DNA from 2 places in the Pseudomonas sp. EA_35y_Pfl2_R5 genome. Region 2 is predicted to be linked to the other one. Evidence: predicted binding sites of a transcription regulator. Region 2 holds the regulator's gene; the other holds the start of a gene.
What was found. Region 2 encodes sigma-54, which starts transcription at its own class of promoters, with help from an activator protein. Its sites were predicted from a motif close to ANTGGCATNNANNTTGCTNT; they were not measured.
Positions count from the first base shown of each region.

Region 1 (6,134 bases), on a different contig from region 2:
CAATAACTCCTGGATGCACAACTATCACCGCCTGGTTAAGGGCAAGCCGCGGCATCAGCTGTTGATGCATCCGGCGGATCTAAACCAGCGCGGACTCACTGATGGCCAGTTGGTGCGTGTGCGTTCGCGGGTCGGAGTCATCGAGGTAGAGGTGGCCGCCAGTGAAGACATGATGGCTGGCGTGGTTAGCCTGCCGCATGGCTGGGGTCATGCGCGGCCTGGCGTGAAAATGAGCATCGCCAGCGAGCAGCCAGGCGCCAGTGCCAATGATCTGACCGATGAGCGTCAGCTCGACAGTCTGTCGGGCAATGCGGCGCTCAATGGGGTGCCTGTTGAGGTCGAGGCTGCTTAACAGAGCCGCGCAACCGACGGAAGCGGCAGGGAAGGCCGAGCATTACGCTCGGCTTTTCGCTACAATGCCGCCACCGTGCCGACCCGTGAGTCGGGTAAGTTAAGTCCTGAGGTGCCCAATGGATATCATCGAAACCATCAAAGAGCAGATCGCCGCCAACACGGTTCTGCTGTACATGAAAGGCTCGCCGAACGCTCCGCAGTGCGGCTTTTCCTCCAAAGCTTCACAGGTAGTGATGGCCTGTGGCGAGAAATTCGCCTATGTCGACATCCTGCAAAACCCAGAAATTCGCGCCAACCTGCCTAAATACGCCAACTGGCCAACCTTCCCGCAATTGTGGGTAGGTGGTGAACTGGTCGGCGGCAGCGACATCCTGGTCGAGATGTTCGAGAAGGGTGAACTGCAGAGTCTGATCAAGGGCGCTGTGCAGAAAGCCGACGCTTAATTCGGCTGCACATAAACAACAAACCCCGCCAAGTGCGGGGTTTGTTGTTTATGGAGCGGCGTTATGCGCGGCAGAACCTGTTGGCGATCTTGCGAGCTAGAGTCCTGCAAGGCAAAAACAGGCGAGGAAGCGGAGTGTACTTTTGTACATGAGCATTCCGAGTCTGTTTTTAACGACGCAGGGCCGACGCGTAGCTGATCGTAAGCAGGTTCTTATTCGTCCATCTGCGACTGCAGATAGTTCTGCAGGCCCACGGCCTGGATAAGGCTGAGCTGGGTTTCCAGCCAGTCGATGTGGTCTTCTTCGGAGCAGAGGATTTCTTCCAGTAGTTCGCGGCTGGCGTAGTCGCCGATGCTTTCGCAGTAGGCAATCGCCGCTTTCAGGTCGATATGTGCCTTGTGTTCGATCTTCAGGTCGCACTCAAGCATTTCCTGGGTGTTTTCCCCTATCAGGATTTTGCCGAGATCTTGCAGGTTGGGCAGACCCTCAAGGAAGAGGATGCGCTTGATCAGCTTATCCGCATGCTTCATCTCGTCGATCGACTCGTGGTACTCGTGCTCGCCCAGCTTCTTCAGGCCCCAGTCTTCATACATGCGGGCGTGTAGGAAGTACTGGTTGATCGCGACCAGCTCGTTACCGAGGATCTTGTTCAGATGCTGGATGACCTTCTTGTCGCCTTTCATATCTGCGTCTGCCTTGCAGGGGAGTTAGCGTTAAATTTTGAGCCGATGGTTTTCAGCTGTCAAACCTAAGTATTTGAATTTAAAGTTAAAATTAATATGAATACGAATGCTTAAGTTCTGCACTTTGGCGCTAAGGTATTGAATTTCAGGCATAAAAAAACCGGACATCAGGTCCGGTTTTCTCTATCGCTAAATTCAGGCTGCAACAAAACTTGCTGGATAGGCCATGACGGCCTGGCTGCTCTGCACTTCATTCAGGGTGTCACGTACCACTTGCTTGGCCAGGCATGCACATTTGCCGCATTGACTGGCAACGCCGAGGGTGGCGCGCACATCACGATAGCTGCAGCAGCCTTCATATATGGCTTCGCGGATCTGACCGTCAGTAACACCTTCGCAGAGACACACGTACATGATTAAGGCTCGTGGCAGGGCAGTGGCTAATGCGAAGGATACTAATGCTAATGAGAATGCTTGTCAAAACTGTGTGCTACTGATTAAGAATTGCCTGACGGGCGGTGCTGGCGTGTATTTGATGACGACACGCGCGGCGATTGCCTGTGCTGAGCAGTCGTTGCAATGCAGTTTTTGCTGAATCTTGCGGCAGGGTTGCCGGGCGAGTGGCAATAGGCAGAAACCGCTTGCCGCTTGCTTGCCTACAGGCGGAAAACGCTTGCCGCTTTGCCGCCTTAATTGATGTTTTTTAAATCTAATTCATTGATAAATAAGCAAAAAATAATATGGCACAGGCATTGCTTATGGTCTTGTACGGAAAACAGTAACGGCAACCGACAAAGGTTTCTGACCATGAGCATCAGTTTTGAACGGGCACTCGGCATACATGAACAGGCATTGGGCTTTCGCGCTCAGCGCGCCGAGGTGCTGGCCAATAACATCGCCAACGCCGACACGCCGCACTACAAGGCGCGTGATCTGCAGTTCGCCAGCGTGCTGGCTGAGCAGAGTGCCAAGGCTCAGCGTGGCCCGGTCAGCCTGAACCGTACTGATAGCCAGCATATACCTGCTGATGGCGTGATTGTCGGTGATGCCAGCCTGGCGTATCGCAACCCGTTCCATCCATCGATTGATCAGAACACCGTTGACCTGCAGATCGAGCAGTCCAATTACGCGGAAAACTCGGTGCAGTTCCAAGCCAGCTTTACCCTGCTCAACAGCAAATTCAAAGGGCTGGTCAGCGCCCTGCGCGGCGATTAATAGGAGCCTGATGCCATGTCACTAGCCAGTGTTTTCAACATTGCCGGAACCGGTATGAGCGCCCAGAGCACTCGACTCAACACCATTTCCAGCAACATCGCCAACGCCGAGACCGTCTCTTCGAGCATTGACCAGACCTACCGCGCGCGTCATCCGGTATTCGCCACCATGTTCCAGTCGGCGCAGAACGGTGATCGCGGTTCGCTGTTCGCCGAACAGGATGAGGCGGGTGTCGGCGTGCAGGTGCTGGGTGTGGTCGAAGATCAGAGCAGTCTGATGCCGCGTTATGAACCGAACCATCCAGCGGCCGATGCCGGCGGCTATGTGTATTACCCCAACGTCAACGTGGTGGAGGAGATGGCCGACATGATTTCCGCCAGCCGGGCCTTCCAGACCAACGTTGAAATGATGAACACCGCCAAGCAAATGCTGCAGCGCGTATTGACCCTGGGTCAGTAAGCCGTCGGATAAGGAGCGCAGACTTATGAGTACTGTTGGCGATGTCAGTGGTTCGGCACTGGATCAATACCAGATCAAGAATGAGACCAGGACAAACAAGGATCTTGGCAAGAATGAGTTCCTCAACTTGCTGGTGGCTCAGTTGAATAACCAGAACCCGCTGGAGCCACAAGGCAATGGCGAGTTTATCGCCCAGCTGGCGCAGTTCAGCCAGGTTGAGGGGATCGAGAAGTTGAACACCAGCATGGGCTCGCTGCTCACCGGTTATCAATCCTCCCAGGCGCTGCAGGCATCTTCGCTGGTCGGGCGCAAGGTGATCATCCCCAGTGACAAGGCCGTGGTCGATACCAGTGAGAGTTTCAAGGCCAGCCTGGTGTTGCCGGCCAGCAGCAGTAACGTCTACGTCAATATCTATGACAAGGCCGGCTCTGCGGTAGGGCGCGTCAATTTGGGCGAGCAGGCGGCCGGTAATGTCAGCTTCATCTGGGACGGCAAGGACTCCAGCGGCAATCTGTTGCCGCCCGGCACTTACAAGTTCGAGGCGCAGGCTACCTACGCAGACGGCACCAAGGGGCTTTACACCATGCTGCCGGCCAACGTCGACAGCGTGACCTTGGGCGGCAAAGAGTTGATGTTGAACCTAGCGGGGCTTGGCAGCGTGCCAATGTCGCAAGTCCAAGTGATCGGTCAGTAACTAACAGGTTTTAGCTGCCGGCTGTCCGGCAAGGAGTCTTCCATGGGTTTCAATATCGGTCTTAGCGGTCTGCGTGCGGCGACCAGTGACCTTAACGTGACCGGCAACAACATCGCCAACGCCGGTACTGCTGGCTTTAAGCAGTCGCGTGCCGAGTTTGCCGATGTCTACGCGGCTTCGGTGTTGGGCTCCGGTGCCAATCCACAGGGCAGTGGCGTGCTGCTGGGTGATGTGTCGCAGCTGTTCAACCAGGGCAATATCAACTACACGCAGAATGCTCTGGACCTGGCGATCAACGGCAACGGCTTCTTTCAGACGAGTAATAACGGCGAAGTGAGCTACACCCGTGCCGGTTACTTTGGTACTGATCGCGATGGCTTTCTGGTCAACAACTTCGGTTACAAGCTGCAGGGCTATGCGGTGGATGCCAACAACAACCTGCAAAATGGCGTGATCAGCGACCTGCAGATTGAGACGGCCAGTCAGGCACCGCTGCCGACCAGTAACCTGGATCAGACCTTCAACCTTAATTCGACCAATGTTGTGCCGACCACGGTGCCATTCGATCCGACTGACCCGACGTCCTACAATTCTTCAACCTCGACCAATATCTACGACACCCAGGGCAACTCCCACGTATTCACCCAGTACTTCCTCAAGACCGGGCCCAATACCTGGCAGATGAACGTGTTGATCGATGGACGCAACCCGGACGACCCGACCCTGACCACACCCTCATCGGTGGATCTGCAATTCACCACGGCTGGTCAGCTGGATGTGGCTGCCCTCATCGCCTCGACACCAACCGGCTTCACGGTTGGCGCTGATGGCACCATTGACCTGACTACCTGGGTGCCTGCCGCGCCAGATACTTCGGTGCCGCCGATATGGTCGGCCAACGGTGCTGATGCCAGTGCCACTGGTGTGAATATCGATTTGCGCCAGTCCACCCAGTTTGCCAGTTCCTTTGCGGTTAACCGCGTTAGTCAGGACGGTTACACCACCGGTCAATTGGCGGGGCTGGAGATTGATGACACCGGGGTGATTTTTGCTCGCTATACCAATGGCCAATCGAACATCCAGGGGCAGGTGATTCTGGCTAATTTCGCCAACGTGCAGGGGCTGACGCCTGTGGGCAAAACCGCCTGGGTGCAATCCTTTGCCTCGGGTGAGCCGGTGGTTGGTACGCCGCGTAGCGGCACCCTGGGTGCGCTGCAGTCGGGGGCGCTGGAGGACTCCAACGTCGAGCTGTCGGATCAGTTGGTCAACTTGATCGTGGCGCAGCGCAACTACCAGGCCAATGCCAAAACCATCGAGACCGAGAGTGCGGTGACCCAGACCATTATCAACCTGCGTTGATAAGTGTTGCCTGCGGCAGGCGCGTGCCTGTCGTGGGCGGCAAAAGTACGCCGCGTTGGCGTTTATAAGGCTCCATTCGGAGCCTTTTCTGTTTTTAAAAACCATATTTATCAAGCGCTTATAATTATTTTTCGAGTGCTGGCACAGCCATTGCTTTATAGCTTGCATAGAGCAGCGAGGCGGCAAGCCCACTCGGAGAATAACCATGGACAAGATGCTGTACGTTTCCATGACTGGCGCCCATAACAACACCCTGGCCCAGCGTGCCCACGCCAACAACCTGGCGAACATAACCACCAACGGCTTCCGTCGGGATTTTGAGCAGGCGCGCTCCATGCCGATCTTTGGTGACGGTTATCCGTCGCGGGTCTATGCCATGAGCGAACGCCCGGGCACTGACTTCACTCCAGGCTCGCTGCAGGAAACGGGTCGCGATCTGGATGTGGCAGTGGGCGGCAAGGGTTGGCTGGCGGTGCAGGCAGCGGATGGCAGCGAAGCCTATGTGCGTACCGCCAGTCTGAACGTCGATGCCTTGGGCGTGTTGCGTACCGGCAACGGCTTGCCGGTGATGGGCAACGCCGGACCGATTGCGGTACCGCCAGAGCAGAAAATCGAAATCGGCAAGGATGGCACCATCAGTATCCGCGCTCTGGGCGAGGCACCTAACGTGCTGGCTGAGGTGGATCGTTTAAAGCTGGTTAACCCGGACCTCAAGCAGATGGAGAAGGGCACCGACGGCATGATCCGCTTCAAGGGCCAGGGCCCTGTGCTGGCGGACGCCAATATGGAAATCACCTCGGGCTTTCTCGAATCGAGCAACGTCAACGCCGTGGAAGAGATGACCGCGATTCTCTCGCTGTCTCGCCAATTCGAATTGCAAGTGAAGATGATGCGCACCGCCGAAGACAATTCGGCGGCTATGGCGCG
Region 1 is NZ_CAXAOW010000002.1:230,887-237,020, reverse strand. Features, by position in the region: gene AACX99_RS05025 (molybdopterin oxidoreductase family protein) at 1-352, shown strand, start outside; gene grxD (Grx4 family monothiol glutaredoxin) at 471-797, shown strand; gene bfr (bacterioferritin) at 1,010-1,480, opposite strand; gene AACX99_RS05010 (bacterioferritin-associated ferredoxin) at 1,676-1,894, opposite strand; gene flgB (flagellar basal body rod protein FlgB) at 2,288-2,695, shown strand; gene flgC (flagellar basal body rod protein FlgC) at 2,711-3,154, shown strand; gene flgD (flagellar hook assembly protein FlgD) at 3,180-3,848, shown strand; gene flgE (flagellar hook protein FlgE) at 3,891-5,207, shown strand; gene AACX99_RS04985 (flagellar basal body rod protein FlgF) at 5,413-6,134, shown strand, end outside.
Region 1: the regulator sigma-54 is predicted to act here: its motif matches at 2,220-2,239, upstream of flgB (flagellar basal body rod protein FlgB).

Region 2 (6,134 bases):
CAGTAGAAGCCGTTGTCCTCAAGTACATCGAGGGCGGTGCTTTTCCCGGAGCCGGAGCGCCCGCTGACGATGATTAGGCGCATGCTCAGGCTCGGTTGAGTTGACTTTGTACGTCCACGACCACCTGATACAGGGCTTCGCTGCTTTCGGCTTGCCGCAGGTTGGCACGCACATCGCCGCGATCGAGCATGCTGGCGATCTGCCGCAACAGTTCCAGGTGAGCATCGGTGGCGGCTTCGGGCACTAGCAGGACAAACAGCAGGTCCACTGGTGCGCCGTCGATGGCGTCGAAGTCCACGGCGGAGTCCAGGCGCAGCAGGGCGCTGATCGGCGCGGTGCAACCGGGCAGGCGACAGTGCGGAATGGCAATGCCATTACCGAAACCGGTCGAGCCGAGTTTTTCCCGGGCAATCAGGCTTTCGAAGATATCTTGGCCATCCAGGTCAGGCAGCTCGCGCGCCACCAAGTTGGCAATCTGTTCGAGGACACGTTTTTTGCTGCCGCCCGGCACGTTCACCAGGGAACGGCCGGGGGTCAGGATAGTTTCAAGTCGGATCATAGGAGATAGACGACGTCAGCGGGCCATAGCGCCCTGTTGGCGGTCGAGCTGTTTTTCCTTGTGTTTGATGAGTTGTCGGTCGAGTTTGTCTGTCAGTAGATCGATGGCTGCGTACATGTCTTCATGCTCGGCGTTGGCGACGACTTCGCCGCCAGCAATGTGCAGGGTCGCTTCGATTTTCTGTTTGAGCTTCTCGACCTCCATGATGACTTGCACGTTGGTAATCTTGTCGAAGTGGCGCTCCAATCGGCCGAGTTTTTCGGCGATGTAGTCGCGTAGGGCGTCGGTCACATCCAGCTGGTGTCCACTGATGTTGACTTGCATACCGCTTTCTCCTTGTTGCCGTGTGTAAGAGGCAGGCGAGAGGCCTGCCGCCGGAACACTGTGGCGTGGAAGACTCTGGTAGAACGAGCCTGGCACGGTCGCTAATTGCATGCTGACAGTATGGCTGCATATGCGAAAAGGCGAGACCTGGGCATATTCTGTACGAGTAGTTGTCTTCCTTCTTCGTGCTGCCTTAGATCAATCGTTTGCGCTCACTGGATGGCGCTATTCCGAGGGATTCACGGTACTTGGCGACCGTGCGGCGAGCGACTTGAATGCCCTGTGCTTCCAGTAAACCAGCGATCTTGCTGTCACTCAACGGCTTTTTCGCATTTTCCGCGGCGACCAGTTTTTTGATGATGGCACGGATCGCGGTGGACGAGCATTCACCACCTTCGGACGTGCTGACGTGGCTGGAGAAGAAGTATTTCAGCTCGTAAATACCACGCGGGGTGTGCATGAATTTCTGCGTGGTCACCCGCGAAATGGTCGATTCATGCATGCCTACAGCTTCGGCAATATCGTGCAGCACCAGGGGTTTCATCGCCTCGTCGCCGTAATCGAGGAAGCCGCGCTGATGCTCGACGATCTGCGTGGCGACCTTCATCAGGGTTTCGTTGCGGCTTTGCAGGCTCTTGATAAACCAGCGTGCTTCTTGCAGCTGGTTGCGCATAAAGGTGTTGTCGGCGCTGGAGTCGGCACGTTTCACAAAACCGGCGTATTGCGCGTTGACCCGCAGGCGCGGCATGGCTTCCTGGTTGAGTTCCACCAGCCAGCGCTCGTTGTGCTTGCGCACGATGACGTCAGGCACCACGTATTCCGGCTCGCTGGACTCGATCTGCGAGCCAGGGCGCGGGTTGAGGCTCTGGATCAGGTCGATAACCTGGCGCAGCTCGTCTTCCTTGAGCTTCATGCGGCGCATCAGCTGGCTGTAGTCGCGACTGCCGAGCAAGTCGAGATAGTCGTTGGCCAGGCGCTGGGCTTCGCTCAGCCACGGAGTTTTTGCTGGCAGCTGACGCAGTTGCAGAAGCAGGCATTCGCCCAGGTTGCGCGCGGCGATACCGGTTGGCTCGAACTGCTGAATGCGGTGCAGCACGGCTTCGACTTCATCGAGCTCGATGTCCAGCTCCGGGTCGAAGGCTTCGACCACCTCTTCCAGGGTTTCTTCCAGATAGCCCTGCTGGTTGATGCAGTCGATCAAGGTGACGGCAATCAGGCGGTCCTTGTCCGACATTGGTGCCAGATTGAGTTGCCACAGCAAGTGGCTTTGCAAGCTTTCGCCGCTCGAGGTGCGGGTGGTGAAATCCCACTCGTCGTCATCGTTGCTGCTACTGGGCAGGCTGCTGGCGCTGGTCTGGTAGATGTCTTCCCAGGCGGTGTCGACGGGCAGCTCGTTGGGGATACGCTCGCCCCAATCACCTTCTTCCAGGTTGTCCACGGTCTGCGTGGCTTCCTGGTAGCTGGTTTCCTGATAGGGCGCTTCGGGCTGTTCGCTGGGGCTGGCGCTTTCTGCTCCATCGGCCATGGGGTCCGAATTGTCGAAATCATCGCCATCTTCCTGGCGTTCGAGCATCGGGTTGGACTCCAAGGCCTCCTGGATCTCTTGTTGCAGATCCAAGGTAGACAATTGGAGCAGGCGGATGGCCTGTTGCAGCTGCGGTGTCATCGTCAGCTGCTGGCCCATTCTCAGGACTAGCGATGGTTTCATTGCAGACCTTATTTACCGGCGTCGTGCGCAATCCACTACAGGGCGTTTTCAAAAAGCGCCACTAGGAAGCAAATTATATGCCTGACTTTAAAGGTTTTGCCTAGCCTTGGCTGCAGTCGGCTTGAGAAAAGCTGTAGCTACAGCCTGAACTCATGCCCCAGGTAAACTTCTTTCACTGTCTGGTTAGCCAGAATGGTCTCGGCATCACCTTCGGCGATCAGTTGGCCATCGCTGACGATATAGGCGGTTTCGCAGATGTCCAGGGTCTCGCGCACGTTGTGGTCGGTGATCAACACGCCGATACCCTTGGCCTTGAGGTGGTGGATGATCTGCTTGATATCGCCTACCGAAATAGGATCGACGCCGGCGAACGGTTCGTCTAGCAGGATGAACTTGGGATTAGTCGCCAGGGCGCGGGCAATTTCCACGCGGCGGCGCTCACCGCCGGACAGGCTCATGCCGAGGTTGTCGCGGATATGGCTGATATGGAATTCCTGCAGCAGGCCTTCGAGTTCTTTGCGGCGTGTAGGGCCGTCAAGATCCTTGCGGGTCTCCAGGATGGCCATGATGTTGTCGGCCACGCTGAGCTTGCGGAAAATTGAGGCTTCCTGCGGCAGGTAGCCGATGCCGGCGCGAGCGCGGCCATGCATCGGCTGGTGGCTAACATCGAGGTCGTCGATCAACACGCGGCCCTGATCGGCCTGTACCAAGCCGACGATCATGTAGAAACAGGTGGTCTTGCCGGCGCCGTTGGGGCCAAGCAGGCCGACGATCTGCCCGCTATCGATGCTCAGGCTAACGTCGCGCACGACCTGGCGGCCTTTGTAGCTCTTCGCCAGGTGTTGGGCTTTCAATGTGGCCATTATTACTGCGCCTGCTGGTCGGCTGGTTTGTTCTTCGGCTGGATCACCATGTCGATGCGCGGACGTGGCGCGGTGACGTTGGTGCCTGTGGCGCGGCCGGCGTTAACGATCTGGCGTTGGGTGTCATAGACGATTTTCTCGCCTTCGAAGGTGTTGCCTTCCTGAATCACCTTGGCCTGGTCGATCAGTACCACGCGCTCGTTGGCCATAAAGTACTGGATGGTCAGGCCGTAGGCCTTGACGATCTGCTTGTCGGCTGACGGCAGTTGCTCGTAGTAGGCCGGCTTGCCGACCGAGGTAAATACCTCGACATCGCCCTGGGCATTCTGGGTGATGGTCACTGTGTCGCCAGTGACCTTCATGGTGCCCTGAGTAATGACTACGTCGCCGCGATAGACGGCAACGCCTTGTTTGTCATCGAGTTCCGCGCTATCGGCCTGGATGCGGATCGGCTGTTCGCGGTCGGATGGCAGTGCCCAGGCGCTGACACTTCCGAGTGCGGCGCTGAGGCTGAGTAGTAGGGGGAGGGTGTTAACGAGCCTCATGCTGACCTCTTACGTTGGACAGCAGGAGCATCCTGCCGTCATTCATGTACGCTTTCATTCCTTTTGCCGTGGTCACCCCATTGGCCGCGTCGATTCTAACGGCTTGCTGGGTCTGCGCATATTCCTTCTCGGGGAATACGGTCAGGCGGCTGGTGGTGAGGATGGTCGGACGGCCTTTGGCATCTGTACGCTCAACGCGCACCTTGTCGATCAGTTCGACTTCAACGCCGCCTGGCGACACTTCACCGCGCTCGCTGCGGATTTTCCAGGGCAGCTCGGTGCCGCGGAACAGGTTCATGTTCGGGCTGGTCATCAGGGTGATGTCGCTGGTCTTGACGTGCTCGACCTTGTCGGTCGTCAGCTCGTAGTGCAGTTTGCCGTCGGCCTGGTATTGCACGGTGTAGGTGTTAGTGGCGTAAAAGTCGATGGTGCTTTCAGCTGCAGCGCTGTGCGTCTGCTGGTTGAAGCTTTCGGGGCTGAGGTTCCAGTAGCCGAGGGCTGCGACCAGCAGTGCGACAAAGGCGAACAGAGCAATGTTGAATAACTTGCGGGGCATGGTTGGCCTATAAGTATGCGGCTTGAGCGGCTTCAAGGGTGCCTTGGGCGTGCATGATCAGTTCGCAGAACTCGCGTGCAGCGCCTTCGCCCCCGCGAGCGCGGGTAATCCCGTGGGCATGCTGGCGAACAAAGCCGTCGGCGCTGGCGACTGCCATGCCGAGGCCTACGCGGCGGATCACCGGCAGATCGGGCAGGTCGTCACCGAGGTATGCGACTTGTGCATAGTCTAGGCCCAGTTCGCCGAGTAGCTCATCGAGCACCACCAGCTTGTCTTCGCGGCCCTGATACAGGTGTTGAATCCCCAGGTTCTGCGCGCGGCGTTCAACCACGGGGGTTTTGCGGCCGCTGATAATCGCGGTGCGCACGCCGGAATTGATCAGCATCTTGATGCCATGGCCATCAAGGGTGTTGAAGGTCTTGAATTCGCTGCCGTCGACCAGAAAGTACAGCTTACCGTCGGTGAGCACGCCGTCGACATCAAATATCGCCAGCTTGATGGCCTGGGCGCGCTGCAGTAGGTCGGGGTTAGTCAGGTCAAGGCTCATCACATCACTCCGGCGCGAAGCAGGTCGTGCATGTTCAGGGCGCCTACAGGTAGGTCGTTGTCGTCGATCACCACCAGTGAGCTGATCTTGTGGTCTTCCATGATTTTCAAAGCCTCTGCCGCAAGCATTTCCGCGCGGGCGGTCTTGCCGTGGGCGGTCATTACGTCATCGATAATGGTCTGGCGCACGTCGATGTTGCGGTCCAGGGTACGGCGCAGATCGCCGTCGGTGAAGATCCCGGCCAGGCGACCATCGTCCTCGGTGACCACTGTCATGCCCAGGCCTTTTTGGGTCATTTCCAGCAGCGCGTCGCGCAGCGAGGTGCCGCGTTTTACGCGCGGCAGGCTGTCGCCAGCGTGCATAACGTTTTCCACCTTGAGCAGCAGGCGTCGGCCCAATGCACCGCCGGGGTGGGAGAATGCGAAATCTTCGGCGGTAAAGCCGCGGGCTTCCAGCAGAGCGATGGCCAGGGCGTCGCCGAGTACCAGCGATACCGTAGTGGAAGAGGTTGGTGCCAGGTTCAGTGGGCAGGCTTCCTGGGATACGCGGGCGTCCAGGTTGACTTCGGCTGCCTTGGCCAGTGGCGACTCCGGGTTGCCGGTCATGCTGATCAGGCGGATGCCAAGGCGCTTTATAAGCGGCAGAAGGGTAACGATTTCTGCGGTAGAGCCGGAGTTGGACAGGGCCAGCACCACGTCATCGCGGGTGATCATGCCCATGTCGCCATGGCTCGCTTCGGCCGGATGCACAAAAAACGCAGTGGTGCCGGTGCTGGCCAGGGTGGCGGCAATCTTGTTGCCGACGTGGCCGGATTTGCCCATGCCGACCACCACGACGCGGCCTTTGCTGGCGAGAATCAGCTCGCAGGCCCGCACAAAATCACCGTTGATACGTGCCAGCAGGTCCTGGATGGCTTCGAGCTCCAAGCGGATGGTGCGTTGCGCTGACTGGATCAGATCGGTGGACTGGCTCATGACTTCTCTGCGGCGTACGGGCTAAAAGCTGCCGATTATAACGGTAAAGGTGCGCCTG
Region 2 is NZ_CAXAOW010000007.1:1,281-7,414, forward strand. Features, by position in the region: gene rapZ (RNase adapter RapZ) at 1-83, opposite strand, end outside; gene ptsN (PTS IIA-like nitrogen regulatory protein PtsN) at 86-559, opposite strand; gene hpf (ribosome hibernation-promoting factor, HPF/YfiA family) at 575-883, opposite strand; gene AACX99_RS13630 (RNA polymerase factor sigma-54) at 1,077-2,591, opposite strand; gene lptB (LPS export ABC transporter ATP-binding protein) at 2,729-3,454, opposite strand; gene lptA (lipopolysaccharide transport periplasmic protein LptA) at 3,457-3,999, opposite strand; gene lptC (LPS export ABC transporter periplasmic protein LptC) at 3,986-4,555, opposite strand; gene AACX99_RS13650 (KdsC family phosphatase) at 4,563-5,102, opposite strand; gene AACX99_RS13655 (KpsF/GutQ family sugar-phosphate isomerase) at 5,102-6,076, opposite strand.